DNA from 2 places in the Mesobacillus sp. QJM3NY_10 genome. Region 1 is predicted to be linked to the other one. Evidence: predicted binding sites of a transcription regulator. Region 1 holds the regulator's gene; the other holds the start of a gene.
What was found. Region 1 encodes LexA, which represses DNA repair genes until DNA is damaged. Its sites were predicted from a motif close to CGAACATATGTTCG; they were not measured.
Positions count from the first base shown of each region.

Region 1 (15,734 bases):
TATATCGCAGTTGAAGAGGAAATGACTAATGGTTAGATCTTACCTTAAGGAACGTCGCAGCTGGATCTTCCTGTTCTTAGCCCTTCAGGCACTTTTAATCTTTATTGCTTATATAGATCCAGCGATTTCTCTAAGCTCAGTGTTTTATTATGCATTTTTATCCTTGCTTATCTTTACAATCTTTGTTTTCTTCCGATTTCCAAAAGAGACTAAATTTTATCATGAGATTTCCGAAAAGGATGAGGAGTTTGACCTATCAAGGATACCTCACCCAGATACTCCCTTTGAAAAAATCGTCACCGAAAGTATGTCCAGACAATCAGAAGGCCTAAGGAAGACTGCAGAATTAAGTGACTTTTATCTAGAGCAGGAAAAAGATGAAATGCTTTCATGGATTCATGAGGTAAAAACACCCCTTACTGCTTTGCACCTAATGATAGACCGTTTAAGTGACCAATCTTTGAAAAAAGAGATGACATATGAATGGCTTCGAATCCATCTTTTACTCGATCAACAACTCCATCAAAAACGGATCCCGTTTATGGAAAATGACTTGTATATTGAAACTACAGATTTGGAAGGCATAATTTTTGCGGAAATTAAGAGTTTACAAACATGGTGTATCCAAAAAGGCATTGGTTTTGATGTGGATTTACAAATTAGAGAAGTGCTGACAGATGCAAAATGGTTATCTTTCATTATTAGACAGTTGTTAACGAATGCAGTGAAATACAGTGCGGATTCAGATATATCAATAAGAAGCTTTGATAGGAACGGACAGGTTGCGCTGGAAGTGAATGATAACGGAAGAGGAATTGACTCTCGGGACCTGCCAAGAATTTTTGATAAAGGTTTTACCTCAACAGCTCACCATCAGGATAAAGCAGCAACAGGCATGGGACTATATTTGGCCAGCAAGGCGGCTAAGCCACTTTTGATACAGATTACCGCAGAATCTGAGCCTGGAATAGGAAGTACCTTCAGGCTCACCTTTCCTAAAAGCAATGAATTTGTCAGGATAACAGGCATGTGACAAAAATGTCACATGCCTTTGTTGATTGTTCGCTGATTCGAAGGAAAAGACAATTGATGGATTTTATAATGAGGATATCTAAGAAAGGATGTGGAATGATGATCGTTTTGGAAGCTATTAAACTTCATAAAACTTACGGCAATAAATTCAATAAGCAAGAAGTCTTGAAGGGACTTGATTTAAAAATTAAACAGGGTGAGTTCGTCAGTATCATGGGTGCATCCGGGTCGGGAAAAACCACTTTGTTGAACGTCTTATCCTCTATTGATCTTGTGAGTAATGGGTCGATTAAGATAGATGGAAATGAAATTACTAAAATGAAGGAAAAACAGTTGGCCCAGTTCCGTAAGCAGCATCTAGGATTCATATTCCAGGAATACAACCTGCTGGACACATTAACAGTAAAAGAAAATATTCTTTTGCCACTGTCTATCAGTAAAACACCAAAGAAAGAGGCTGACCAAAAGTTCGAGACTTTAGCTGCTGAACTGGGGATCAAAGACATCCAGGATAAATATCCAAATGAAATTTCCGGTGGACAAAAACAGCGTACCTCAGCAGCAAGAGCCTTCATCCATGAACCAAGTATCATTTTTGCGGATGAACCGACAGGAGCACTTGATTCAAAATCAGCATCGGATCTCTTAAATAAGCTGAGTGAATTGAACCTTAAGCGAAAAGCGACCATCGTCATGGTTACTCACGATCCGGTTGCCGCCAGCTACTCCAGCCGAGTGATTTTTATCAAGGATGGACAAATTTTTACAGAGTTAAATAAGGGTGATCAAGGACGGCAGGCGTTTTTCAAGGACATCATGAAAACACAAGGGATATTGGGCGGTGTCCATTATGAGCATTAATCAAATCATGCTGCGCAATTTGAAGAAAAACTTAAAAAATTACTATTTATATATATTTGCGCTGATTTTCAGTGTTGCCCTATATTTTGCGTTTGTCACCCTTCAATACGATCCCGCCATGGACGAAACAAAAGGGTCCATTAAAGGTGGAGCTGCAATCAAAGCAGCTTCCGTTCTACTAGTAGGAATCGTGACTATATTTTTACTTTATGCCAACAACATATTTATCAAAAGAAGAAGCAAGGAAATCGGCTTATTTCAGTTAATAGGTATGACCAAGAGCAGAATTTTCAAGATTCTCACCGCTGAAAATATTATCCTGTACTACACTTCCTTAGCACTTGGCATATTTCTAGGCTTTTCTGTTTCCAAACTGATCCTCCTGATCTTGTTTAAAATAACCCAGGTGGATGGAATTGCGTCACTGAACTTCTCTGTTACAGCTTTAACTCAGACATTGATTGTGTTCACCTGTATTTTTGGAGTTATCATGCTGATGAATTTTGTTTTCATTAAGAGGCAGAGCATCTTATCTTTATTCCGGGTGATATCCTCATCAGAATCAAAAGCGAAAAAGCTTTCTCTTTTGGAAAGCATCATTGGCTTCCTCGGGATTTTACTGATTATAGCAGGATACTATGTTTCTTCCCAACTTTTCAATGGTAATTTCACAACAGTTTCTCAATTGTTCCTGGCCATGACTTTTATCCTTGGTTCTGTCATTATTGGAACGTATCTATTTTATAAAGGTTCTGTAAGTACGATCGCCAATCTTATAAGAAAGAAGAAGGACGGCTATTTAAATATTAATGAAGTACTCTCTTTATCTTCCATCATGTTTCGGATGAAAACCAACGCAGTCCTGCTTACAATCATAACGACAGTATCTGCACTGGCCATTGGCTTATTGTCTTTAAGCTATATATCTTATTATTCAGCGGAACAGATTGCGAAAAATAATGTTCCAGCTAATTTTTCATTTGTAACAGATGACGCTTTTAATCGATTTGGAGAAGATTTAAGTGCTAACGGGATTCCTTTTAAAGAAACAAAAATCGAGGTCCTCCAAGCAGTGATTAACGCAGAGGCGATTATTGGCTTGAAAATGGAGGAATATACCCAGGACCCTAAAGCAATGAGTGTTTCTGTTATAAGCGAAAAGTCTGTCGATGGTTTTGAACTTGCCAAAGACGAGAGCTATCTGACGGGCTACAGCGACATCATGATGAAATTCATCTCTATGAAAGACTCTGGACCGATTGAACTCATCGGCAACAAGAATACCCTTCCCCTGCGATATCTTGGCATGAAAAAAGATTATCCAGTCTCAAGATATTTTGGCGGTTCTCCTGTTGTAGTCGTTGAAAACAGTGTTTTCAAAAAACTAAAAGGTGATTTGAACCCTAGTATCCAAAAAAGTTCGTCCCTATATATTGGTGTTGATATCAAGGATGAAAAAGACTTGATTAAAGCAAATACCCTGTTCAATGAGAAAAAGTACAACGAAGAAGGCATGAATGAATCCCGGCTTGACAACACAAATATTCAAAAAAGACAGATGGGACTTGCCATGTTTATTGTCGGCTTTCTCGGATTAACCTTTCTCGTCACTTCAGGCTGTATCCTTTATTTTAAACAAATGGATCAAAGCGAGGATGAAAAACCAAATTATACAATTCTGAGAAAACTGGGATTTACCCAGGGAGATTTATTAAGAGGAATCCAGGCAAAACAAGCTTTTAACTTTGGGATACCATTAGTAATCGGCCTGATGCACAGCTATTTTGCAGTGAAATCCGGCTGGTTCTTATTCGGGACAGAACTTTGGCTGCCAATGTTCATTGTCATGGTACTCTATACTTTACTTTACTCAACCTTCGGCATACTATCGGTTATCCATTCAAAGAAGGTTATACATGATTCACTATGATGTAAAGCCAGACTGCGTAAGCAGCCTGGCTTTTTATCATTTATTTCCGATTCTCTGTGGAAACTTGCCACTCCACGCCAAATCTGTCAGTCACCTGCCCATAGGCAGGACTCCAAAATGTTTCCTGCAGTGGCATCGTTACTTTTCCGCCCTCCTGCAGTTGATCAAATATTTCTTTTGCTTCTGATGCATCATCGATTAAAATTGCTATCGTTACCTGGGATCCAAGCTGGTATGGATGGCCGGGGAAAGTATCCGATAACATTAAGCTGGCGTTACCAATTTTCAATTGTGCATTCAGGACCCGATCTTTTGCCTCTTCAGGAAGCGGATACTCTGGATTGGGAGGCATCTCTCCAAATGTCTGCAGACTGATGACTTCTGCACCTAATGCATGCTGATAAAATTTCACTGCCTCCTGGCCATTTCCATTTGTTACTAGATAAGGAACAATACCTGTTATCATGACAGCACCTCTTTTTTAAAATAGGAACATCTGTTCTTTTTTTAATCCTACCACATTTTCCATTATAATACAATGATTTATCTTGCCCGTACAGCAAGGAGATCAAACTGGTATCTAAGAACAAAAAGCGCAAGCGCCTTGTTCAGCCCCGACAAGCGCTGGAGGGCCGACCAGTGAAGTCGTTCTTTGACTTCATTGGGCGGACCGAAGCGACTCGAGGGGCTAGGCGCTGGAGCTGGATTAAGAAAACCCGTATAGTTATCCACATTGAAATTATTTTATAATTTACAAAAAAACGAGTACGGAATCAAATTCCATACTCGTCATTTTAAATGTTAATTAGTTTTGCTCAAGCAATGCCTTTACGCGTGCTACTACATTGTTAACGGAGAAACCGTACTCTTCTAAGATCTTTTCGCCTGGAGCAGATGCACCAAATGTATCGATCGCAAGTACTTCACCCTCGTCACCAACGTAACGGTGCCAGCCTAGTGAAGAGCCCATCTCGATTCCAAGGCGCTTTTTGACAGACTTCGGAATAACACTTTCTTTGTATTCCTTGGACTGCTGTTCGAAGCGATCCCATGAAGGCATGCTCACAACAGCAACGTCGATGCCTTCAGAAGCTAAAGCCTCCTGTGCTTTCACGGCAAGGCCGACTTCTGAACCTGCTGCTAGAAGCAATGCATCAGCATTGTCTTTTCCAGCTGGAGAAATGACGTAAGCACCTTTAGATACGCCTTCGTAAGCATTCTTGTCAGTATCTTTGATTGTTGGCAAGTTTTGGCGAGTCAACACAAGAGCTGTAGGTGTCTTAGTTGATTCAATTGAAAGCTTCCACGCTGCCGCTGTTTCGTTACCATCTGCAGGACGGATGACTGACAGGTTCGGCATAGCGCGAAGTCCAGCAAGCTGCTCAACTGGTTCGTGGGTAGGACCATCTTCCCCTACCGCAATGCTGTCATGTGTGAATACGTATGTTACAGGCAAGCCCATTAATGCAGCAAGTCTGATTGCCGGCTTTAAATAGTCGGAGAACACGAAGAATGTTCCGCCAAATACCTTAAGTCCACCGTGAAGTGCCATACCGTTCATCGCAGCACCCATAGCGAATTCACGAACACCAAACCAGATGTTACGCCCTTCGAATGAACCCGGGAAGAAGTCACCTGATCCTTTGATCATTGTTTTGTTTGATCCGGCAAGGTCAGCCGATCCACCGACCAGGTAAGGAAGGTTTTTCGCGATTCCGTTAAGTGCTTCTCCAGAGGAAGCTCGGCTCGCAAGACTCTTTCCTTCCTCGTATACAGGAATGTCTTTATCCCATCCTTCTACTAACTCACCCTTCATTGCCTTCTCAAGCTGGGCTCCCAGTTCAGGATATTCACTCTTATATTTTGCGAAAAGCTCGTTCCAAGCCTGTTCCGCTTGTTCACCTTTATTAACGATTTGCTGTTTGAAGTGATCATATACTTCACTTGGAACATGGAAGTCTTCTTCAAAAGTCCATTTATAAGCTTCCTTAGTAAGCTTCAATTCATCAGCACCTAGTGGAGCGCCGTGAACATCCGATTTACCTGAAAGGTTTGGTGAACCATAACCAATGACAGTCTTTACTTCAATCATAGTAGGACGATCTTCATCTGTCTTAGCTTCTTCAATTGCTTTTGCGATTTCTTCAAGGTTGTTGCCATCTTCGACGCGAATGTATTGCCAGCCATATGATTTGAATCTACCTTCAACACTTTCTGAGAATGACTTATCAAGATCTCCATCCAGAGAAATATCGTTTGAATCATAAAGCACGATCATTCTGCCTAGCTTCAAGTGAGCTGCCAGTGATGCTGCTTCAGCAGATACACCCTCCATTAGATCGCCGTCACCGCAAATGCTGTATGTATAGTGATCAACGAGATTATAGTTATCTTTATTGTAAACAGCAGCAAGATGGCGTTCAGCCATTGCCATACCAACTGCCATAGCAATTCCCTGGCCAAGTGGTCCAGTTGTCGCGTCTACACCAGCAGTGTGACCGAACTCAGGGTGTCCTGGAGTCTTGCTGCCCCACTGGCGGAACTGTTTAATATCATCCATTGTCAGATCATATCCTGCAAGGTGCAGCAAGCTGTATAACAGCATTGAACCGTGTCCAGCAGACAATACAAAACGATCGCGGTTAAACCATTCTGGGTTTTTAGGGTTGATGTTCATGTAACGAGTCCACAATGTGTATGCCATTGGAGCTGCCCCCATTGGCATGCCTGGGTGGCCGGAATTTGCCTTTTCAATTGCATCAATTGATAAGGTACGAATGGAATCAATTGAAAGCATATCAATTTCTTTAAACATTAAATACATCCTTTCTATAGGTACTGGCTACATCCTTAATATTATAGCGAGAGAAATTATTATACAACAAATTGTGCCTGAAAGAGACAGAAATGGCCGTATTGTTATCTATTTTGACACAAACTCGCTGTTGATATGTAAATGATCGCCTTTGTGGGTGAAAAAAATCCAAAGAAGTGATTTTTAGTGCGACGCATTATTACCTCTGGATCTTACCTGAGTCTAATTTCCACTTATTTAGGGAGATGAAACAAACTAGTCGATTATTTATCATAAATACAACAAAATAAAAATGGAATACATGTCGCATGTATTCCAAATTAGTATATATTTAATGAAGCTTATTCTTCGCTTTTTCTTCCTTGAGCTTATCAGGCGTAACGTCATTGCCTTCTGGATCCACAATGGTAACACCTTTAAGTGTATTGAGCATAGAAGACCGGAAAGACTGGAGATATTCTGCACGAAGCTTCGTCTGTTCCTTTGCTTCTTCTTCCGTCAACTTAGATGATTTTGCTTTCCTTGCCAGTTCATTGATTCTAGCAATTTTATCACTTGATAGCATTGTAAAGCTCCTTTGTAAAAAATTACGTCAAATGACATCTTACTAAAATTCTTGCGATTTTACAAGATTAGAGCTTCGTTATTCTTTTGTCTCTATGAACTCAAGGTATCTTCGGTTCACTGTTGCCTTAGATACATCGTACCCAAATCCTCTTAATGTGGCGGCAATTTCAGCAAATGTCAATCCATTATTCCGCAGCTTGACGATTTCCTCAACCGGCATCTCTTTCCGGTCACGGCCGGAATGCTCACCTTGATTTTTCAGATTGCGCTGTGGCTTATAACCATGCTCAATCGCTCGTTTCATGCCACGTTTAATCTTAATATTATGGATTTTCCTCTGATACTCTTCCACCATACTGACAATCTGCAGCACCATGGAATCTGATTCAGAAAGCTGGAGTTCTCCACTATGGGAGACACTATATAATTTTACATTTTCTTTTAGGATACAATGAAGAATCGCAACCTTGGCATTACCTCTTCCAAGTCTTGTTTCATCCTGGATGAGCAATGCCCCTATATTCTTGTCCTTGATCAATTCCAGCAGTTCCAGGATCCCTTCCCTTTCAAGATCATAGCCACTAGCTTTTTCTTTAATAATACTCGCTACTTCAAAACCATAACTGCTTGCCAGACGCAGTAACTCTTCTTCCTGCCTGACCAGCGAAGTTTCCTGCGTTTCCTTCGTTGTACTTACGCGGCAATAAATGATTGCTTTCATGTTGTCACCTTATTCTAGTCCAATCTATCTTTCTGCTCCGGCAATCTGGGTAGGCTCCATCTGTTCAGCCACAACAGGGATTACCAGTTCATCTCCCGGAAAGACTATTTCCCCAATAATTCCGTTTTCTTTTTCTACCCAGCTAACGAATTCATTTTCGGTAAAATTATGTTCGCTGGCAAACACCTCTGCAATTTCCCACAGTGATTGTCCTTCTTCTATAGTAACAGTTATGTATGCATCTTCGTTATTTAATTGCGCTTTTGCTACGAATGAAAAGATTAAGCTGACTGCAAGCAGGATCAAGGCATATGAATAGTTTTCCCAAAGTTTTTTCATTTACGGCACCCCTTAACGAATGTATGTTCGGTTAATTAATTTTATTATAAATCGAACGTTTGTTTCGTGTCAACTCAAAAATTCGAACTTATGTTTGTATCTGTGGAATAGACATGGTATAATTAGGACAAGAAAATATACGAGGTGCGTAAATATGACAAAGTTATCTAAGCGGCAACAAGATATATTTGAATTCATAAAAGGCGAAGTCAAGAAAAAAGGGTATCCGCCATCTGTACGCGAAATCGGTGAAGCGGTTGGGCTTGCATCAAGCTCCACTGTCCACGGACACCTTGCAAGACTTGAGAGCAAAGGCTTGATCCGACGCGATCCTACTAAGCCGCGTGCAATAGAAATCCTGGAAATAGAAGAAGATAGCCGCATTCCTAAATATAAAGTGGTTAATGTACCTGTTGTCGGTAAAGTAACAGCTGGTATGCCGATCACAGCCATTGAAAATGTAGAAGAGTACTTCCCTCTTCCTGATCGCCTTGTTCCACATGATGAGCAGGTTTTCATGCTTGAAATCATGGGTGACAGTATGATTGAAGCAGGCATCCTCGACGGTGACTATGTTATTGTTAAGCAGCAAAAGACTGCTAATAACGGAGACATTGTTGTAGCAATGACAGAGGATGATGAAGCAACAGTTAAGCGTTTCTTCAAGGAAAAGGATTATTTCAGGCTCCAGCCGGAAAACCCTACGATGGATCCAATCATCCTACGTAACGTATCCATACTTGGTAAAGTAATCGGTGTATACCGGCATATGCATTAAAAAAGCAAGCGGGCTCCGCTTGCTTTTTTTCTTTCTATTGAACTTTTATCATATGAGACTAGCACATTTATTAGAAAAATAGGTAGAGACCCTAACAACTTGTCCTTCTCCACATAAGATATTGTGTAAGTATCTTTCATGATGGAAAGGAGTTGAGTTTCTAATGGGATACAATCGTAATGACAATGATGTAGCAGGCGTATTTTACCCTAACCGTGACAGAGACAGAGTCAGGGCAACTGTTGATTTTGATGACCTTTGCCGTGCTGTGCGCCGTTGTTTGATCGAGGATTTAGTAGCCGGTGCACGGGATGATCGAGATGACGATCGTGACCGCCGACGCAGAAAGTGCGGTTGCAGAGACTAACACCTATAAGAAAAGCTCCAGCGCCTTGGTCAGCCCCGACAAGCGCTGGAGGTCCTGACAGTGAAGTCGTTCTTTGACTTCATTGGCAGGACCGAAGCGACTCGAGGGGCTAGGCGCTGGAGCTGGACAATTCTCGAAGTGAAAATTTTATACTTTCTTATCCAGCCAGAAAAATCCCGAAAGGATTAGTCCTTTCGGGATCTTTTTATTTCCATTGAATATTTTGAACAGGCAGTACACCTTTTAACTCTTCATAGTACGCAGCTTTTTGATTTTGATTAAGCCATACATGTACGGTTCCGCTATCTTGATTGGTTCTGATCAATCGTCCCATTCCTTGTCTTAGGCGTAGGAGCATATAGGGTATATCTACCTCAGCAGCTGGATGATCCGCATGCTTTCTTTTCGCCTGGAAGACTGGGTCATGAGGCGGGAATGGCAATGACGAAATGATGACTTGAATCAGTGACTCTCCTGGTACGTCAAGGCCTTCCCACAGGTTGAAGGAACAGAGAACAGAATCGACGTCATTCTGGAATTCCTTTACGGTTTCACTGATTTCGCGGTCTCCCTCAAACAAGATAGGGAAACTCCATTCTTGTTTTTCAGTCCATGCCCGGAATCGTTCCATTTCTTGCATAGAAGAGAACAGTACAAGCGAGCTGCCATTCTTACTAATAATGTCGTCCCCTATTTTGTTCCATTTCTTTAGTTCATCATCCTCGATGTGTGCTACGAATTCCATTTGCTTTTCATAGTCGAATGGTGAAGCTACAGTAAAGGATGAGTATGTTTCAATTCCAAGGCTTTTCGCTATATAGCTGAAGTCTCCAGCCTGGGACAGGGTCGCTGAAGAAAATACAAACGGGATGTTTTGGGCAAATACTTCTTTTTTCAATATATCCTCAACGAGTCGAGGCATGATGACTAGAGATGTTTGCACTTCATTCTCTTCTAGCCAGAAAATCCCTTCGTCGTTCTTTAAGAAAATTGAAAGACCATATGCAAAAAACTCGAGGTATTCTTCCATGATTTTTAAATGGTATTCGTCAATCAGGAACATTTCCGAGTCAAATACTAGCTGGTCCATTAAATCGGAAACCTTTTTCTCCAGGGTTTCTGCATTTCTCCTGATACTCGGCAGCATTGGTACTTCTTTTCGATTAGACCCTTCTATTGAAGAAGAATTTTCCACTAAAAGGTCAAACCATGCATCATGAAGCTCTATAATATCCTCAATTAAGTAAAGAGATTCCTCTCGAACGTCCTGGTGCATATATCCCGTCAGTACAGTTGTCAAAGTTTGTGAGTTGAACCTGTATGTGAGCCCCTTTTGCGCTGCGAACTCAAGCAAGTGCCCCTCATCAAAAATCACTGTACTTGCTTCTGGAAGCAATGGCATCTGCCCTTCCCGTTTACGAGAATCTTTCGTCCAGACATGCTCCATGTAAAAGTCATGTGAGCAGATAATCAAATCGCCTGCATGACGATAGTAATCACGGTTCAATGTTTGGCCGCAGCGGTGACGCCAACTGCAAGTTGAGCATTGCTGAAGGGGATCCCAGGCCATTGATGCCCATTTTTCATTCGTGACCCATGGATATTCTTTTCGGTCGCCATAACGAGTGAATGAATTCATAGAGACCCCTTCATCAAAGATGAAATCTGGCAGCTGGTCATGGACGTCCAGGATTTCTTTTTCATTTGATGTGTTTGAAAGGTCATCAAGCTTCTTCACGCACACATACTGCTCTCTCGCTTTTGCCAATCGGACATCGACCTTCAACCCTAACGCCTTTTCGAGCTTTTCGATATCCCCGCCCTCTTTTACGAGCTGCTCGATCAGTGTTTCATCAGAGCAGGAGACAATCGCCGGCTTGCCCATGTATCTTGCGTATAGAATGGCATAAATGAGATAGACGAAGGTTTTTCCGGTGCCGACGCCAGCTTCGGCGAAAACAATTCCTTTATTCTTAAAGGCCTGCTCCACCTGGAATGCCATATAAATCTGCTCATCACGGAGTTCATAGCCCTTTTCAGGCAAAATATCGTAAAAGACATCACCAATGTAATCCCCTAATAAATCAAAGAATGTATCGTTTTTACTTATTGTAAATGGAAGTTTATTTGTCATTCAGGTTCTCCTCGACTATTGATTCCGGCAAAAAAGCCAGCTTTTATCATAACAGATAATCAGTCATTTAGTGAAAGAAATGAAATATAAAATATAGGTAAAAACCACAATTCCATTATTAGGAACTAACTGTTAAAATAATCCTGAACCTAATTGATAGGAGTTTTTATGCATGTGAAACAAGTGAGATGGATTAATGTCAGGCGAAAATGAAAAACAATATTATAAAGAATTTACTGACTCGGAATCTAAAACTTCCAACTTGATATGGAGGGAGTACAAGAAGTATGAAAAGAAATGATTACATCATCCGTCAGGAAAATCCTGACGATTATTCAGGGATAAGAGAGAATTCTGTAAGTTAGTTTAAAAAGTGAGGAGAAATGAAGCGACTTTACCTCACCTCACTTTTTTTAAACAATAAATCATAAAAAGTAATGCCAAGAGCCAATCCCAGCGGAGCTCCAAAGTCCAGATTATCAAGCCGTTCAGGCCAAAATAAATAGTTTGATATGTAAGAAACAGTCATTAAGAATACAAACGTTCCCGCGAATTTCAATATCCGCCTTTTAATATCAATCCCAGGCAATTTCTTAATATTCATAATGACGAGGATCATTTGAAAAAGCCCAAATAACAGCAAGAATATAACAAACCCAATTACAAATCTAAAGGAATTTGGCGTGTCGATATCTGTTAATAGAATGGAAATCGTAACAAGCAGGCCTATTAGAAATACTGAATATAGTATGATTGTAATCCACTTCTCTTTTTTGTTTTCCATTGTCAATCTCCTACTCCCCAGCCAACAATTCAGTTTCAAGAACCTCGACTTGCTCTTTATCTGTTAACCTTCCGTAACCCTCATTTTCTTTATCACTGATAATCGTAGCCGTTTCCCCTTCAAACCATATCCGATAATGATATAATCTTTCTGGCATATTCTTTTCTTCCTGAATGAAGAACGTGGCGAGTATATCCTCTTTTCTAACCATTTCAGCTTTTGTATTTGGTGACCATTTGACTTCATCTAAGGCTTGCTGGATCTTCTTCAGCCTTTCATTTGAGACAATGATCTTTTCTTCACCATCATTTAGGCCCTCTTCAGATATTTTTTGCACATCTATCCTCGTGAGCTCCGGTTCAAAACTGGCACTACACCCTGCAATGCAAAGGAAAATCACAAGTAACCCTATAGTAAGTTTTTTCATCTCAATCCCCAGTCCTGTTTACCGCCTAAAAAATCAATCAGTTGATAGTCTTCTTCTGCCATTTCCTTAACCGAGGTGATCACTTCAAGAAACCGCTTGTACAATACCTGAATCTCCGGCTGCTGATTTATGATTTGAATGGAGTCATTATAGATTTTCTCATTCTTATAGATGTGTATCTCCAGCCATTTCGTTTTATCCGTCTTGCTTTGGAGATGAAGTGCCTTTTCGTCAATGAATCTAGAATAAATACCCTCTGCTTCTTGCTGGATTTTTAGGTATTCTTCTTCTTTGTCAGACTTTATATGGTAACTATATAATTTCACAAACACTTTTACACCCCTCAAATCCGTCGACTAGTTAGCCTCTGTTCCAAACACTCTTTATGTACCTTCGTTAAATGCAGTAAATCAAATTCATTCACTTCGATCTGCTTTGTTATAGCATCAGTCTCAGAGACTGCAATATGATATAGTTCCTCATCAATAACACCAGAAGATAAAGCCAACTCTAGTTCATCGGCATCTTTATGAAAGACATCTCCTGTAGGAAGGATTATGATGTCCAAAAAGAGATCGTCCATCCACGGGCGGCCATTATCAATGCCATTTCGATAGCAAATATCGATATACCATTGGACAATCTCCCCTGCTGCATTAAACATAGTAGTGACTGAATGAGGTGTCCCCTCAGGGAAATGCTGTAGCCAGGTATACCCTTCGTCTACTATGCAGACCTTTATATCCCCATATTGGGCATATAAAGGTTCAGTTATTTTGATCACCTTTAACAAGGTAACGTGACCCTTAAAACCATCTTCATCGAAGAAACCCTGAATGAATTCCCTTTTAACGACACGAGTCCAATCAGCCCGGTCACCATATTTTCTTTTTAACTTAATGTCATTCATATAAATCTCCCATATTATTAGTTAGGGGAATATTGTTTTCTTGCAGTTTCTCCATGATTTTAAATCTGTTGTTCTGCACCTTGCTGTTGTAAGGCAGTTCAATCACTTCTCCAGCTTTTGTGACAAGATTTAAATGGTCCACTACGGTTACTCCATTACTTTTCACAAAAATTTCTTTTGCTTCTTTAACATCCTCCCAATAATAGGAGTTGACGGTGTTGAACGTTTTATAATCATTAAAATGCATTCCCTGGTCATCAAGGTAATAATAGTTTGACACGCCGAACATGAAGAATGGTAAGCATCCTAGCATGATGAGAAGTGTAATCCACTTAATTCCTTTCCATTCAAACTTCCATGCGAAAAATAAATGCAGAAATAGAGCTACCGCTATCCAAAGCATGCCAATCATGAAAATTACATATGCAGATGATGGTGTATCATAAAACCATTTATCAGCTGACAGGTAAAGATAATCCTGAATAATATAAACAAAAACGAGAGGCATGAACAAACTACTGATGATTAAAATAATTGCTGTCACAAGGATTATATTAGATGAATTCTCTGTATTGAAACTTAGACGCGCCATCATTTTCCCTCCTTCTCCCTAGATAATTGTTAATACGTTTATCAAGGAAGAAGGTTTCAAATATTCCAAAAATTTACTCCAGAAAAATTTATTGAACTATCGACATTAAAAATGCTTTTCCATTGGCTCAGTACACTGTGTGTAGCCATTTCTCCCGTAAAACTCGATGCTCGTATCGCTTGGCCAGACGATGATGAACTCGTGCTTCTCTTCTTCAGCCCATTCATTTACACGTGACAGCAACTTGCTCCCAGTTCCTTTTCCCCTATATTCGGGAACAGTATATACATTGGTCATATAAGCAAACGGATTGGTAACCCTGCCTGGACGTGGTACCTTATGGATCAATTCAATGTAAATATGGGAAACGATTTCCCCTTTATTCTCGGCAATCCAGACAAACCATTGCCCACTTTCCAGCGCAGATTCAAGAAACCCTCTGCATTCTTTTTCAAAGGAGCTATACCCCACTCCCTCCCCCATTTCGGGATAGTCTTCGAGAGTAAAGTCCCATCTCATTTTTATTAATTGATCAATATCCCCTTGATTTGCTAATCGAATTTCCATATTCCCCTCCATTTTCCCTGCTTTTAGGTGACGTTCTACTTCCTACTTATCTGCTTTCTTTTCTCTTTTTCACAAAAAAATAACTCAATCCGAAGGGAAGCAATGGAACGAGAGCTAACAGCCTAAAAGCATTATTAGCTCCCAGAAAATAAAGGGACGGCAGGGTAACAGCCATTCCGCTCATAAGAAGAAGCTTCCAGGATTTACTTATCAAGCCCCCAATAAACAGGAAACCGAACGCTACAATCAATAGCCAAAATATTGATCCAGCCATGTCTCATCCCTCCTAAAAAACTTCATGGGTGTTTTTCTTCAATGCACCTAAATCATATAAAATGCCAGCATCACTATTCTCACACCACAATTCCTTCGCTTTATTGCCTTCAAATATGAAAATCATGATGCCCGTCTCTTTTACACGCTGATTTTCTGACGGGATATCGAACCAGCCGCCTTTGTATGTCATCCATCCGGTATAACGCACCACTAGCTTATCGCCCTGTTCAATCAAATCTTCCAGCACCCATTCATCGTCATGAAAAACGGATCGGTACCATTTCATGAAGTCGACCATCGAACTCCGTGAGTTTTCACCATTTCGTGAATGGTAAATAAAATCCTCTGTAGTCAGTTCTTCAATCACTTCTACTTTCCCCTCTGTAAAATATTCACTGAACCATCTTTCAGCTAGTAATCTCTTATCATCGCTAATCATATCCCCACTCCTGATCAAAAGTTATTTGTCCACCAGCCACAGACCACCAATGTTAAAACCTGTGAATTCCTCCATATTACCTTGTTCATCTTTTAGCAATAATGCTCCTTTGGCGAACAGCAGATACCAATCAAACGAGTAGCCCTGGATAGAATAAGTTTCAATCTCAGTCTTCAACTTATCCTCTATAACAAC
Region 1 is NZ_CM149675.1:1,956,802-1,972,535, reverse strand. It holds gene AC0VX7_RS09755 (response regulator) at 1-36, shown strand, start outside; gene AC0VX7_RS09750 (ATP-binding protein) at 29-1,033, shown strand; gene AC0VX7_RS09745 (ABC transporter ATP-binding protein) at 1,132-1,893, shown strand; gene AC0VX7_RS09740 (ABC transporter permease) at 1,883-3,823, shown strand; gene AC0VX7_RS09735 (VOC family protein) at 3,864-4,289, opposite strand; gene tkt (transketolase) at 4,629-6,638, opposite strand; gene AC0VX7_RS09725 (DUF896 domain-containing protein) at 6,970-7,203, opposite strand; gene AC0VX7_RS09720 (YneB family resolvase-like protein) at 7,282-7,926, opposite strand; gene yneA (cell division suppressor protein YneA) at 7,951-8,265, opposite strand; gene lexA (transcriptional repressor LexA) at 8,420-9,043, shown strand; gene AC0VX7_RS09705 (hypothetical protein) at 9,207-9,410, shown strand; gene AC0VX7_RS09700 (ATP-dependent DNA helicase) at 9,616-11,544, opposite strand; gene AC0VX7_RS09695 (hypothetical protein) at 11,939-12,328, opposite strand; gene AC0VX7_RS09690 (hypothetical protein) at 12,339-12,755, opposite strand; gene AC0VX7_RS09685 (hypothetical protein) at 12,752-13,087, opposite strand; gene AC0VX7_RS09680 (ribonuclease FAU-1 family protein) at 13,099-13,665, opposite strand; gene AC0VX7_RS09675 (hypothetical protein) at 13,658-14,260, opposite strand; gene AC0VX7_RS09670 (GNAT family N-acetyltransferase) at 14,363-14,824, opposite strand; gene AC0VX7_RS09665 (hypothetical protein) at 14,871-15,098, opposite strand; gene AC0VX7_RS09660 (ester cyclase) at 15,111-15,539, opposite strand; gene AC0VX7_RS09655 (hypothetical protein) at 15,561-15,734, opposite strand, start outside.

Region 2 (15,734 bases), 1.6 Mb from region 1:
TGTGAGAACTTGCAGGATACGGTCCTTCTCTAAAATCTTCTGATGGTTTCCATATCGGTAAAGCGGCAATTCTCCGTCCGTTTCAGGCAGAGGCTCGGTCATCTCTGGCCAAAACTCATCGTGAATCGGGCTGTATGAAAGCACCGCCGACTCTTCTGGCAAATCCTCTTCCATAATCCCTGTCTTTAGCTGCTCATGCCCTTTCGATGTCAGCTTGTAGATTCCTTTTTCCAGTGTGATCAAACCCATACGCTGCATTTTCTTCAACAAATCTTCAATGAACAGCTCCTCAACCAACAGCAGTTGTGATAAATTGGCTGCACGCCGAATTTGGGCCTTTTCAAAAGTGAGCAGCATCATTTTCATGAGAATGTCCATTTTAGACCGTTTCACAGAATGAAACGCCACAGTATAAATCATCACCGGGAAATGCCAGATTATCTCTTTCTTGATTTGGACAGCTGGATTTTCAAGTAATCTCGAGCGTAGTTTCTTATTTAAATTATCCATGCAAACCCACCTCTTCCAGGCTTCTCAGTCCATTTTGCTTTTTGGCCGTTTCAAAAACGTGAGTATACATTTTTCTTGCATCCCTATTTTTCGTCCGCTCAGTGAACATCTTCGTGCTGCCAACCATTACAAGCAGCTCTCTTGCTCTCGACAATGCCACATTCAGCCTGCGATAGTCTTTGGCAAAACCGATATCATCCTGCCTATTATCGTGATTACGCACCATACTTAACAGAATCACATCCATCTCCATGCCCTGGAATCTGTCCACTGTCCCGGTGCGGATCGTTAAATGAGGCAAATGCAACTCCTGTTGAAGCATGCGGTCAATCCTTTTCACTTGTTCTCCGTAAAAACTGATGACACCAATGCTTTTCCTCACATTGGTTTCCATTCTTCCAGCTCGTTTTGCCTCAGCACTTGCATCATCCAATTCCTTCAGCAATTCGCCAATCCTTTTCAATTCAGCCGGGTTGTACAGGCTTTTTCCGCCCTTCATTCTTTCTTCGAAAAATAAAGGCTCGTTCGGCATATCGAGCCATAGGAGATGATTATTCCGCTGGATAAGCTGTGATGCCAGTTTGTGGTCCCGATCTAGATCAGAGTCGACTAAGCCACATTGGAGCACTTCGTTTTCTTGCAGATAAAATGGCGTTATCGTTTCCATAATGTTTTCATGCATCCGATATTGAATGGCGAGCATCGTTTTATTGGTTTTCGGCAAGTTTTTAAACAATCGCTCAAACAGCGACTCATTTAATAGCTTTTTAAGTTCCGCTTTTCCTTCAAAGTCTTCATTTTCTTCCGCCATTTCCTGCAGCGTTTCCTCAAGAGTATCGTTCCCCAGAAGAGGCGGCAGCTGATGATGATCACCGACCAGAATGATTTTTTTCCCTTTCAGCATCGGTAAAAGGAGCTCCGGCGGGGTTGCTTTTGATACTTCATCAATAATGACAACGTCAAAAACCGGGTAGCTTTCAATAAAATCTTTGCGGGCGGAGGCCACACATGTTGTTCCAATTACATTTGCATGCTTCACATAAAGCTTCCGGATTTCATTCAGGTCATGGTCATTTGCTTCTTCAAGCAAAGACTGCCACATTCCCTGGACTGACTGGAACAGCGGCAGTCTCTGCTTTTCCTGTTTCAACGACTCCCGGGTAAAAGAAACGCTCGCCATCTTCTTTAATACCTCTTCGTGTCCTTTTTCGGGTTCTAAAGAAATGATTTCAAGTAGTGGCGCTTGTTCAGCTTCCTTTTCTTCCATTATGGAGGAGAGATTTGCAAGATTGACACTGATTTCGGTTTGTTTCTGCTTTGCTTGCTGCAGTTGGAGAGATTCTTGTTCCCGTTTTTGGCGGTTCATTTTAACCCGAAGCTTTGCTTGCTCATAATGCTCTGTCTTGGTTTGCAGTTCAACCGCTTTGCCTTCTTTTTCATGAAGCAATTCCTTTGCATTTGGAATAATCACTGCTGAAACGCTCTTTTGTGCGTGCTTGTTTTCCATGAAGGTAAGCTTGGTCGTATGTTCGGCCATCTCTCGCTGATACTTTTGCTGCATCATCTTGTTTTCATCGAGAATAGGCTGAAGCTGGCCGATCAGTTCCTGTTTCAAATGCTGAAGTGCTTCTTGGGCCATTTTTTTATCGAAATCATTCAGTTTTAGCTGGGCCGCTTTTTGCCAAATAAAATGTCTCCGGCCATATAGTCCCTTAAGAAATGTTTCAATCCTGTTATGATGGATGGTTGATTTTTCTTTTAGCTCACTTCTTAATTGCTCTAAAAATTGGTCAATTTCGATCGCAGAAGTAGTAACGGGAGGCATGTTTTTCAATTGTTCCTGAAGCTTGGAGTACCTCTCCTTCTCCCCCAAAAGCTGCTCAAGATAGGAAATCGCAGGATTTAATTTCTCATTATATTCCTTTAACTTATCCAGCTGGGAGATTCTTTCGCGAAGAGGATCGAGCTTTGCGATTAATGACTGCACTTGTGGCGAACGGTTCAGATTTTGTTCCAGAATGATCCACTTTAAACTGTTGAATTTTTTTGCGGCAGTTATTCTTTCTGTCAGGGCATCCGTTTCTTTACTGGCCTGTTTCCATTTCTCCCATTCAGCAGAAGCCTTGCCGATCATTTCTTTTAGTTCATTCATTTCGTCTTCTAGCACCAGAAGGGCTACACTGTCTTGCAGCCGTACAATCTCTTCTTGGTTGGCTTCCAGCTCTTTTTGGATCCAGTCCCGATCAGGCTCTTCGACCAGAAACGTTTTGTCTTTATCAATGGTGTCATTTAACAAACGCAGCGATTGTTCGGTTTCCTGTATAAGCTGCTGAACTACTTGCTCCTCCTGTTCAACATCATGAAGACTCCTTTTATGCTTTTCGATAATGGTCTGAACTTCATTATACTGTTGCTGTGCATTCTTCTTTGCCTCAAGCTCCGCTTCCAGTTCCACAAGCTGTTGCTGGAGCGTATCTTGTGCCTGTTCATTCGCCGTCCATTCCATTTCTATTTCGGTTTCACGTTTGGTTCGAGCTTCTAATTGGCTGGAAACTTCCTGCAGCGTATGGTCTTTCCAATACTGTCCGATATTTTCCTCGATGAACTTTTTACCCTCTTCTTCAATGCTTTCCGTCCGTCCCACTCTGAGGATTCGGATATCCTTCGTTGCCAGCAAACGTCCGAGGGCATTGTCGACCGCTAAATTCGACTGCGAAGCAACTAAAGTGCGCAGCCCCGCCTTCGCATTTTGCAGACAGATTTCAGATATAACGGTTGTTTTTCCTGTTCCGGGCGGCCCTTGGATGACGTATAAGTCTTCAGCAGACATAGCACCATTGACCGCTGCCTGCTGGAACTCGTTCAATCGATTGTGAAACTGCAGCTTTGCCTGAGCTTTAACCTCTTTGACCGGAGGCTTATTTTCAAATAAAAGGCGTTCCAGTTCAGGATTCGCAGCCATTCCGTTTTCCAATTGCTTAAACCCTTGACGAAGTCTTTTCACCTGGCTTAAGGTTGCAAAATTGCTAAAGATGACTTCCTTAGGATGTACATCAAACTGCTGCCTGCGGGCCTGAGCTTCCATATAACTGTGTACTTCCACCTCAACCGTGGAAGCCGAACGATTCGCTTTCAGAACTTTGCCGATATCCTGGTCAATTCCCTTTAGCTTGACACTCATGTCCTTGAGTGACTTCCATTCCTTTTCATTTAGCTCACAGCCGGTTATTTTTACCATATTGAAATCATCATTGAATAAAAGCTTGGAATAGCGGGATGTTATATCAGGAATATCTGCGGACTGCTCCTGAATTTTCAGGTAGCCTTCCCAACTCGCAATCCGCTTTTTCACATACATAGAGCTTTCCTGTGCAACCGGCATATTGTGAATCAAGTTCAGTAACCCAATCGGTAACGGTCCGCTACCTTGACCATTCAAGTCAAAAGTGAGATCTGCAGAAATGCGCCAATTAGACGGCAATGGGATATGTGCCGGTCTTGTCGTTACATTCGTCGCAACAAATCCATCCTCTTTCACTAAACAATGGAAAACGACCACAAACCTGCCGTATTTCTCTGCCAGTCTTTCGTTTCTTTCAATGTCAAAAAACAAGGCAGCCGAAACGAGACCATCGGCCGATTGCGGATACTTTTCTATATAAACATAAAACGATTTCTCCAATAAAAAAAACGATCGCTCATCCAACCCAGCCTCTCGCATTTTACTCTTTGCCTTATTGGTCAAAACGATCGGACAACGATACGCCGTATTTTTAGTATTAATCATTTATCCACCTGCTTTTTAACAAGAAAAAGTTTTGAAATAGTCCATTAATCTATAATTATATACAGTTTTTTAACTAGGTTATTATAGCATAATCTATAGGGAAGCATGGGGACGTTGAACGAAGCATGAAGCCCTTTAATACAGGTGAACTCTATAATACATACGCACCCATTTGTTTAAGTCTACTTTTTTCAAAATCTTTATTCCATAATAGCCAAAGGTTGCCTCTAGCAATCTTAACGATTTATTCGAAATACTGTTCATTGACATATCGGAAATAATCGATATATAATACCAACATGGAAATAATCGATGTATTTAAGGCGTTATCAAACGAAACTCGACTAAATATTTTACAGTGGTTGAAGGAGCCAGAGAAGTATTTTCCTAAACAAGGCGCTCACCTGCCAAGGGAGGTAAGTTTTAAAGGGGGAGTATGTGTAGGGGATATTCAAGAAAAAGCTAAAGCTTCTCAATCTACGGTGTCACACTACTTAAATATGATGCAGAAAGCTGGTCTGCTTGAATCTGTACGTTATGGTCAGTGGACTTATTATAGAAGAAACGAAGAAGTCATTCGTCAGTTAGCTGATTATTTTAAAACAGAAATCTGATAACTTGATTTCTGTATTTTTTTACCTATAATATCGATTATTCTAGATATATAAATATAACGATGGGAGAGAACATCTAATGCGTTACTTCTCGTATATATTAGCATTACTAGCAGGGGCAGCACTTAGTTTTGAAGGAGCTCTTTACGGTGAACTTGGGAAATCAATAGGACAGCTTGAAACTAGTTTTTATAACTTCTTTATGGGTTCAATAATCATGGGATTATTATGGTTATTCTTTGGAAAAGGTAAACTTTCTTATGTCGTGGCAGCACCTAAATGGACACTACTTGGCGGGATTTTAGGGGTAGTTTATTTGACTTCTATTGTGATTAGTGTTCCTTTTGTCGGTGTTGGGATCACTATGGTTGCAGTAATTATTGGTCAACTAGTAATGAGTATGGTTATTGAGCATTATGGTTGGCTTGGCAGTCAAAAATCAAGAATGAATAAAGAAAAAATATTTGCAGTTATTTCGATGATTATTGCACTTGTTTTAGTTAACTAGGAGGTATGAGAAATGAGTATATTAATGATTTTATTCACCTTATTAGGTGGAATCACATTAAGCGCACAATCGTCTATCAATGGTACATTGAGTCGGAAAGCAGGAACACTTGAAACTACATTGTTAACATTTCTAACAGGAACAATGTTCCTAGCGATTATGATTGTTTTTTGGGGACAAGGTAATTTGCTTGCACTTCTGGAAGCCCCTAAATGGCAATTAAGCGCCGCTTTTTTGGGGACATTGTATTTACTTCTCACAGTCATGGCCGTTCCAAAAATCGGGGTCATTGCAACCAATATTTCAGGAATCATTGGTCAGCTGGTAATTGGTATGCTCATTGATCACTTTGGCTGGTTCGATAGCTTAGTTATCACTTTAGATCTGAAACGTTCTTTCGCCTTACTCTTTATGATTATTGCTCTTTATTTTATCTATAAAGGAAATAAACGCTCAAGCGAACAATCCCTTTCAAATAACACCATTAAGTAACACAGGCGCAGTACCAAAAGGGGCTAGTGCTTTTCTCTTGAAACAATAACGCCTCCCCTTTCTTACAACATCTACAACTGGCAGGAACCTGTCCTTAATGGAGATCAGGCCTTTGCTGGAAACTACTGAAAGAGCCTTATCCGCCAAGGATAAGGCTCTCCTATTTATTCACACCTCAAAGCCAGGCACTAATCGACATTAGTAATGAGTAAGAAAAATGTGTCAGTCCCCCTGGCTTTCTTATAATCCTTGGGCTAACGTCTATTCACGCATTAATGCGCCATTAGGCTTTGGCAAATCTTGCTCTACTATCTGATTCATTTTACAAAAGTGGTCAAAAAATTGTTGTGCCAACTCTCGTTCCTCTGGATCACTTTTCAGCGAAACGATATCACGCAAAATTTGAGCCATCCATAAATTATCGAAATAACGGTATTTCCCTGTATTCCATGTCATTTTTTGAGGAAGCTTTTCATTTACATAATATTTCCAGAAAAGCATCTGATCCGATTCCTGTTCTGTTAGTTGAAGTCTGTATTTAGAATGAGCAGGAACATATCCATCTTCACAAAGCTTACCGATAAAATCCTCTTTCACCATATAGACACCTAAGATACGTCTGTCTTTTTCAGGCATGTTGGAATCTATTTCTGTTAGCAGGACAGCGCTATTTTGGTGTAAGCGGATGGGTTTGTTTGGCATCCCCTTGTTATTACCACTTTTTATTTCACCTGAAAAAACTTTCCACTCTGAAAAAGAACTATTCTGTTCTTCTGTGTCACACCAAAAAACCATTTGTGATTCAGGATGAAGCTTATGATTTTTCATAAGTTTTTCATGTCCCAAGCGAAGTTCCTGATATTTTCGTTGCAGTTTTTTTTCCTCTTCCTTCTTCGATTCTTCCTCTTTTCGTTCCAATTCCTTTTTTTGTATGATTTTATCGAGTGAATTAGCAACACTTTTATCATGTATTTTTAGGTGCTCTCCAAATACATCGGGGAAAACAAACTTTTTATTTTCCGAAGCGAAATGGATTTCAATACTCGAATCATTCTGTTCGACTATACTCCCCATGCCAAACTGCTTGTGTGTAACTTTCTTATTGATTAAATTCATGATTCTAGTCCTCCTTGTAGAAAAAACTCGGGTACTAATTGATAGTAAATTAATAATTATATTCAACTAACTTACCTTAAAAGCTCACACAACTGTTTGAATTTTTCTTCGGTTTAAAAAGGATATTAAAAAAACGTATCCATAATTCGATCTGCAAAAAAATACAGCGGAATTCGGAATACGATTGAAAAAACAATTGCAAGACAATTTTAACATTTTCTTGAAATTATTGCAAATTTCTTATTGACAAAATCTTTTATAGCGAGGTAAAATGAAGTTTTGTTCTAACCCTTGAACCTAGTGCACACCGGAGTATCGTGGTTTTTCTCAAATATTCTATATCCTTTGTACGATTAAAAAAACGGCCCACTGGGCCGTTTTTTTATTTTAATACAATCTTTGCCACACACTCCACGTGTGTAGAGTGTATGTGACAATACATGAAATGTTGGTGAGTTACACTTCTTTTAAGATAAGCACAATACATACTGATTCTCTCTTTAATCCGAGGGGTTTCAATATACTCTCCATCTAATTGTTTTAGAGAAAAACCCCTCTTGTCCGCTTTATAAGAAAAAAATACCAAAAACAGAATTGACAAGTATAGTGTACTAACCATATAATACACCTATAGCGTATGAACTACTTAATACACACACTTAAAATGGCCTAATTTCTTAATAGGTCGTATAGGAGTTGTTTCAATGACTGTAAATTTTAATAATCGGGATCCTGTCTATTTACAGATTGTTCGTTATTTTAAGGAACAAATCGTAAATGGAGTATTAGAGCCTGGAGAAGAAATCCCATCAAGACGGGAATTGGCAAATAGGATGAAAGTGAATCCTAACACGGCGCAACGAGCATATAAGGAAATGGAGGAACAGGGTTTGATTTATACGGAAAAGAATCACCCAAGCAAGATCACCACAGATCAACAAGTTTTAGGAAATGTAAGAAATGAGTTGCTTGTTGAGGCAGTTGACATGTTTGTGACATCTGTTCGTTCGATTAATGTACCAGTCGAGGAGCTCCTTGACTTGGTTAGGAAAAAATACAAAGCTACCGGGGATAAGGAGGATTAAATATGATCGAAGTAAAAGCCGTTGAAAAGAAATATGGCCGTAAGAAAATATTAAGAGGCGTTTCTTTTACAGCTAAAAAAGGAGAAATCACTTGTTTAATCGGAATAAACGGAGTTGGTAAGACAACTATCCTAAATGCAATTATGTCACTTACACCCATTCATAAAGGCCAAATTCTAATAGATGGAAAACCGCTAGATAAACATACTTTTGAAAAGATCACTTTTATCCCTGATGCCATTACGATGCTTCCACACATGACAATAGCAGAGGCTATGGAGTTTATGGACGACTTTTATAATAGTTGGAATCAGGAACGCGCAACCGAATTACTAGGCTTTTTTAGATTGAATCAAAGCGATCGAATTTCTTCCCTCTCAAAGGGAAATACAGCAAAGGTGAATCTGCTCCTTGGATTAGCACTAGATGTGGATTATGTATTAATGGATGAGCCGTTCTCTGGAATTGACATGTTCAGTCGAGAGGATATTGCCAATGTGTTTACAAGTCACTTGATTGAAAATCGCGGCGTTATTATTACAACTCATGAGGTAGGAGATATCGAACATTTAATAGATAAGGTTGTCCTGTTGGATGATGGAATGGTGTCCAAGGAATTCAGTGCGGAAGAAGCACGCGAAATCGAAGGAAAGTCTGTCATTGATGTAATGAGAGAGGTGTATCAGCGATGAGGAATTACTTAAAACTCGTTAATTTTGAATTTAACCGTGTTGCTAAACTATTTGCCGTTTTACTAAGTTTCACATTTATTGTGCAAGTCATCGGAGTGATTGTGCAATCAAAGAGCTACTTAAATATGGCTGATAAAAAAATTTATGAAGAATTCATGCCAAAAGCACAATTTCTAGAGTCCTTCGGTCATATGAGCTTCTTTCAAATCATAAGAAGTGTATGGTTTTTAGGGCCAATCGCAATATGCATTGCTGGTGTAGGTTTTTACATCTTCCTCATTTGGTATCGTGATTGGTTGGGGAAAAACACCTTTATTTACCGATTACTAATGCTTCCAACCACAAGATTGAATATCTTTTATGCAAAAATCACCACTATCCTTATCATGACATTTGGCTTAGTTGCCTTCCAACTCATTTTACTGCCGGTCGAGATATTGGTCATGAAAACAATGGTACCAGAAGAGTTTAGAAACGATATGGGTGTAGGTGAACTTTTGACAAATATGCCTGAACTATCCATTATTATCCCAGGAAGCTTCGTCGAACTGATCTTATATTATGGAACAGGTTTGTTGGTTGTTTCTGTTATATTTACCGCAATCTTAATGGAAAGAAGTTTCAGGTGGAAAGGGACTTTTGCTGGCCTTGTATATATTGCGATTGCATCGGTGATTTTTATTTTACCGTTACTTCTACAAGAATTTGTTCTTAATGGGTATTTCTATCCGGTTGAATTATTGGTGCTTGAAATCATTACGGGTTTGATTATACTGGCAGCATCTATTTGGATGAGCAGATTCCTATTAACGAAAAAGATCACCGTATAAGGAGTGTTTTTACATGAAAAAATACTGGAAGTTTATAGCGACCATTACCATTATAGTGCTTAGCATTGGAACCTTCTATGTCTCTTCTACTATGTCAGCGGAATCACATCCAGAGTTCGTGATCAAAACAATAAGTGGTAATGCAGAAGAAATAAAGCCATTGGTGTTGGAGGGGTCATATACTTCTTCAATGAGTTATGTAGGTACAAACTTAAAAGTCACTTCAGATGGATCTACATACGATAGCCGTTCCTTTCTAGACAAGCTAATCGGACAGCCTCCAACTGTAATCAAGGATTTCCAAGAAAAATATCGGACTTTCATGCGTGGTAAAGATCCACTCGTTAACTATTTTTTCGAAAACGAGGAATTTCTGGCTTATGCCACTGTAGATTATAGATTAGATTCATTAAGATCAAGAGACTTTAAGTTTCATATTTCAGTGTTAAACAAAAAAGACGGTAGCATTGACTCCTTCACGGAGGAAGTTCCTGATAGTGGAGAACTCGAGTATATTTCTGTGGATGATGTACAGAAGGTTGAGGGTGAGTTATACCTTATTACCAGAAATATGACGAGAAATAATGATAATTTCTCTGAAGAAGCACATATCTATACGATTAATATAGCTAATCAAAAAATAAGTGACCATGAAGCCATAGTAGACACCACGAATGGACAAAGTGATACTCGTATCAACGTACGACTAGTTGAAACCACCCCGACAGAAGCGAATAACCACCTGATTATTGTAAAAACGGAACTAAAAGTGATTGAAGATATGGAATCTATAAGAGAAGAATTTATAAACCAAGAAATCATTTCCTACAATTTAGTAACAAAAGAAAAAGAAACAATTGATGTACCAGAATTGCGATTAGATGAGAATCAACTCAGCTTCTTTGACGGCTCTCTCATTTATTTCACGAGATTAGATGGGCAAGAGCTGGTAGTAACTCCTTATAGCCTGGTAGACAATCAACCTGGTAAAGCCTACAGTATTCAACTCTCAGGTGAAAATGGTCATGCCGGGGGTCAAATGACAAAAGTAAACGATGGTAAACTATACATTGTTTCCTCACAAATGAGTCCAAATCTAAATATAGATGCGGATGTGGTTGTTGCGGATGCAAAGACAGGTGAAACACTTTTTAGAGGTCAAGTAACTTTAGAAGATTCATCGAATGAAACAAGGCAGTTCGAGCTATTTCTACACGAAATATATGTGCAATAAGACAAAGGGACTTTCCTTCTGGTGGAATTGAAACCAGACAGGAATGTTCTTATGCAGCATTCGAGAACCGAAAAACCCTTATCCATTAGAATACATTCTTGCTACGGAAGGAGCCCTATCCACCAATGGATAAGGCTCCTTTTTATGATAATTGAATTTTCACCACGCACTCAACATGTCCAGAGTGTATGTGGCAACACATGAGGTATTGGTGAGTTTAATGTCTACATAAGAAAAATACAATTTATCATACATTCAAATACTTTGATAATGTGTGTAAATTTGAGGATTGCATACTATCCCCCAAATCACATATCGTTTTTCTTTACAAACGTTACTTTTTCGTACTGTAAACTCTGCCAAAAAAGAGGTCGGTTACTCAGATTTCATGAGTCAACCTTTGGCGTTCCACCTTCTCTTCACCACTAACTGGATATTTTATTTGAATCGGTCTTTTGGAAATAAGGTTCGCCAGCTTAAACTGCTCTTTATTTAATGCTTTCCACCTTGGTAAAAACGACTCAAAAGCCAGATACATTATGGAGTTTCTAAAAAAATAGCCTGTCCAATGACAGGCTTAATACTATGAATTATTTACTTGAATATGGATTAAATATAAGTTTGTAGACTTTAGGATTGCCAGGCAAATCGGCGAATAGCAATGGTGTTTTATTGTTATCATATTCTACAGATTTAATCATTGTACCTACGGGCAATTTCGTTGCCATACCTTCTTCAAAATTCCCCTTATTATTGTATAAAGAAGCAATTTTAAATAATTCATCTTTTGTTTTAACATCAGTTTTTTCAGTTTTTTCATAGATCGAATCGTTATATATAATAAAATCCGCTTCACTATTAGCTTTTATTATTTCCTTCGCTTTTTTATTCATAAGTGTCCTGGCTTCTCTTAACTTTACTCCACCCTGCTCTTTCGGATCCCCAGAGCTACACCCACTTAATAACACCGCAATACACAAGAGAAAAACTAATATATATTTAGACAAAATATCACCTTTTCAGTTGGTTATTTTATTACTAGTTTTTCTTCATCTAAATATTCTCCGGTTAAAGCATCAACGTATGTTGACTTCTCACCTACTGATACTTTCCATGCTGGCAGCATAGCAGATTGATGAGTAAAGAATGGCTGAGACCAATATACTAGACTAACAGAATCTACATTTAATTTTTTGGAAGTTTTAAATCGATTACTCATATGTAACTTAGCAACTTCTTCTGCTTTTTCCGGCTTAATAATATCTTTTTGGTGAAATTGCCCTGAACTTTCAATATTTCTCCATGATCTAAAGTAATAAGAAACTCCATTACTATCAATTAATACTTTTATGGAATCCCCTGCTAGACCCTCTATTTTTGTATTATTAAAGGAGTGTCTCAAAACAACAAGGTAACCAGTTAACATTTCTTTCCCCGTAGACTCGTCAAAACTATATTGAGGTAAAATTTTATCTACAAAGGCATCACTCGGAATTCCCCCATGTATTTGTACAAATTCCTTAGCTCTATCAACGGCATCATAGCTAGTCAGTTCAATTGGCTGGTTCCCTGCTTCTCCTTCGAATAATAGTGCACCTGTAGGATAACTTGATACAGTTTCCTTACCATTATTATATACTACAGATCCTCTTTCTCCACCTTCAAGTTTTTCAAATGAGTCCAATAACGACATTGCAATCGTATCATGATCTATATCTTCATTAACAACTTCCAAAGAAGGCAGCTTCTTAATTTCACCATACTTAACTTTTGGGGCTTCTGTTGTTTTTTCGATACCTTTATAAGCATCTATATAACCACCGCCAGAAGAATACCATCTATAAATGTCACTCGTTCCTGTCACATCTTTTGTTGCACCTGTACTAGCACCATGGAAGTAATCATTTTCGTTACTCTTATGTCCAATTATAGCCCAATCATACTCATCATAAGTAATGTTAGCATTCTTGAAAGCCCCAATCATTTTTTGTGCAACATATGGTGAAGTACCTGTAATTCTATTTAAAAAGCTTTCTACAATCCAATCATCATTTGATTCAGAAGAGAGTGCTCTATAACCAAAAATATGATGCGCACCGTTTTTCAAGGTTTGTCCCCATTCATTTTGCTGTAACACATCACATGCCATAAACATTGCCCATTCAATATCTTGATCAGGAGTGGCTTCTCTACCATACCAGGATTCTCCAATTGTAGCCCAATTAACTCCTAATCTATGACTATTTGTTGGTGTTGAATCTCCATATTCCTGCAATGCTAATTTTCCATTAGAACTGCCATGGCCGGTAAAGAAAATAATATCACTTTTGGGCCCATAATTAGTAAAATCAGTATCCCATACATTACCATCCCAAAATTCCGCTGTCTTTGTCCAATTTCTGTAAGTTAATTTATTTCTAAACATATATCCATCATCATTGTTCAGGTCAGGTTGCATGGTGTACTGTGCTACGCCTAATACAGTAAATTCGTTTGTCGCCAAGACATTTATTGGCATAGATAACGTGGTTCCCACCGTTAATGCCAATAATGCAGACTTCAATTTCGCTCTTTTCTTTTTCCTCATAAAAACCTCTTAATTACCTATTATATTTACATATTTATACAAAATATGTGTCATTTTCAGTTTAACGAACAAATAATAATAAGTGTATTACTTTATTTCGACATTAAATATTTACAAAAAAGGCATTACATAATTTTCCTAACTCTTCAGTTTAGTAAAAGGCTGCATTTCAGAACATTTTCACTAATAAAACTTAACTATAAATTACAATATTTAAAATAATTATTTAATATTTTCCCAATAGGATCATCCAAGGTGAAAATATAAGCTCCTCATCCTACAATGTTATTTCAACACGTTATTTAGCAATTTTATATTTATGTAAAAAAAGGCCTTATCCACCAAAGGATAAGGCTCTCCTATTTATTCTAATACAATTTTCGCAACCGCTTCACAGTGTGTTGAGTGTATGTGGCAATACAAGAGGTGCCTGGTGAGTTTACACTTTCTTCCTGATAAGCCCCGTTAGTTGAATAACATTTTAACATGCTATTTCATACCTAGCATGTCTTTAATGTAATTAACTGTATTGAAACCCTTTTAGACTTTCTAGAGGCCTATTATTCCTAACCTTTTGCTTCAGTATCTTCATTATCATATCCTTCCTTAAAAAGCCTTTCATCTGGAGAAATTTCATACATAAAAGCAATATCGTTACCTTGAAGAAAAATCATCTTATCATTTACTTGAATAAAACTTGCACCTTCTAACTCAGGGGTTTTCTCAATTAGAATTGCTGGCTTATAGCTAATATCTTTAAAATGTAATTTTTTTATATCAACCTCTCCATTTTTCTGCATTTCATGTATGTATATATTAGCATCACTAATTGTGAGAAAAAAATCATCATCATATAAGAAATATAAGGCTGAAACAGGCACCCACTCTCCATTATCATTAACACTTGCAGGATGATTAACCGCCACTACAATTTGGTATTGTTGTGTGTCGAAGTCCTTAACAAAACTAATGCCAAATAGAGGAATGGCACTTAGCTTCATCTTGTCAAATGAATGTGCCTTCATTAGATTATGGTCTCTGTGGGCAAAACTCATGTTACGAATGGTACAGTTTGCTCCGTCATTGTTATGATGTTCAACAACAAAGTCATTTTCTAAGGATTTCCTGAAAGCATCTTCACCGTACCAAAATGCCATAACCACTTGATGGAAATATCTTCCTAACTGGTTACAATATAAATAATTGCTCTTTCTATGCCATCTTTTTTGTTTAATAATCTCATAAAGTTTTGGATCGTAATCTGTATAAGCCAACGTTTCTTTGTTATCTTGTATGTAAATTTTCTTTCCATCATGGGTAACAAGCATATGCATTCTCCTTCACAAGAAATCTATTTAAAGAATAATATCCTAAAAGTTATGTTTTATATATTGGTTTTCCTTCTTCCTCAAAACCTAGTAAAATCTTTAACAATCACCATACTAGCATTGCCATAATCAATTTTTCTGATTTATTCACTTCAAAAAGTGCCGATTATTGAACACAAGTTTAACATCAATCTTCAACTAAACTCCCCACCCCTTTAGTTGAACAACAAAAAAAAGCTGCGACCGCAGCTTAATCTTCATTCAAGCACCATTTGGACAAATACCCTCCTATGGATTCCCACCATATTAATTCTGAGTTGTCCACTTCACGTTTTTATTTAAAGAGTACTCTCTAAATACCAAATGTATTATTACAGGTGATGTTTTCTGATTAATTCAGCATATTGGTTTAAACCACGTTTTTCTAATTCTTTAACAAATACAGGCCATGGAGGGATGTTACTCATATATGGAGTTGGACCGGTTGAAAGCCCTCCTCCTGGACCGGTTGAAAGTCCTCCACTAGGGCCAGTTGATAGTCCCCCACCAGGGCCAGTTGATAGTCCTCCTCCCGGTCCAGTTGATAAACCTCCACCAGGGCCGGTTGATAGTCCTCCTCTAGGACCAGTTGATAGACCCCCACCAGGGCCGGTTGATAGTCCTCCTCCCGGTCCAGTTGATGCTCCACCCCCTGGGCCAGTAGACATTCCACCATTTGGTCCTGTTGACATTCCCCCGCCAGGACCTGTACTTTTATTTCTATTCCACATCTCAGCATTTCTCCTTTCTAGTATTATCTAACTAGAACTCTTAGATTTATATTACCATAAATTTCTATCAACTGTTTTAAAAAGATGCCTTAATCCTCGTTGGATCAAAGCACCCTATAGTTTAAGAATGTATTGAGTCTTTGCCCGAAGGAAAGCTTTCTTTTAAATATTAAGTTAACAA
Region 2 is NZ_CM149675.1:392,567-408,300, reverse strand. It holds gene AC0VX7_RS02055 (hypothetical protein) at 1-510, opposite strand, end outside; gene AC0VX7_RS02050 (DEAD/DEAH box helicase) at 503-4,297, opposite strand; gene AC0VX7_RS02045 (ArsR/SmtB family transcription factor) at 4,597-4,911, shown strand; gene AC0VX7_RS02040 (DMT family transporter) at 4,991-5,419, shown strand; gene AC0VX7_RS02035 (DMT family transporter) at 5,432-5,911, shown strand; gene AC0VX7_RS02030 (malate synthase) at 6,173-7,027, opposite strand; gene AC0VX7_RS02025 (GntR family transcriptional regulator) at 7,732-8,112, shown strand; gene AC0VX7_RS02020 (ATP-binding cassette domain-containing protein) at 8,115-8,804, shown strand; gene AC0VX7_RS02015 (hypothetical protein) at 8,801-9,634, shown strand; gene AC0VX7_RS02010 (hypothetical protein) at 9,648-10,868, shown strand; gene AC0VX7_RS02005 (hypothetical protein) at 11,459-11,875, opposite strand; gene AC0VX7_RS02000 (DUF6345 domain-containing protein) at 11,896-13,455, opposite strand; gene AC0VX7_RS01995 (hypothetical protein) at 14,022-14,783, opposite strand; gene AC0VX7_RS01990 (hypothetical protein) at 15,155-15,553, opposite strand.
Region 2: a site for LexA is predicted at 7,113-7,126, ahead of AC0VX7_RS02030 (malate synthase). Genes of this name have one in related genera too.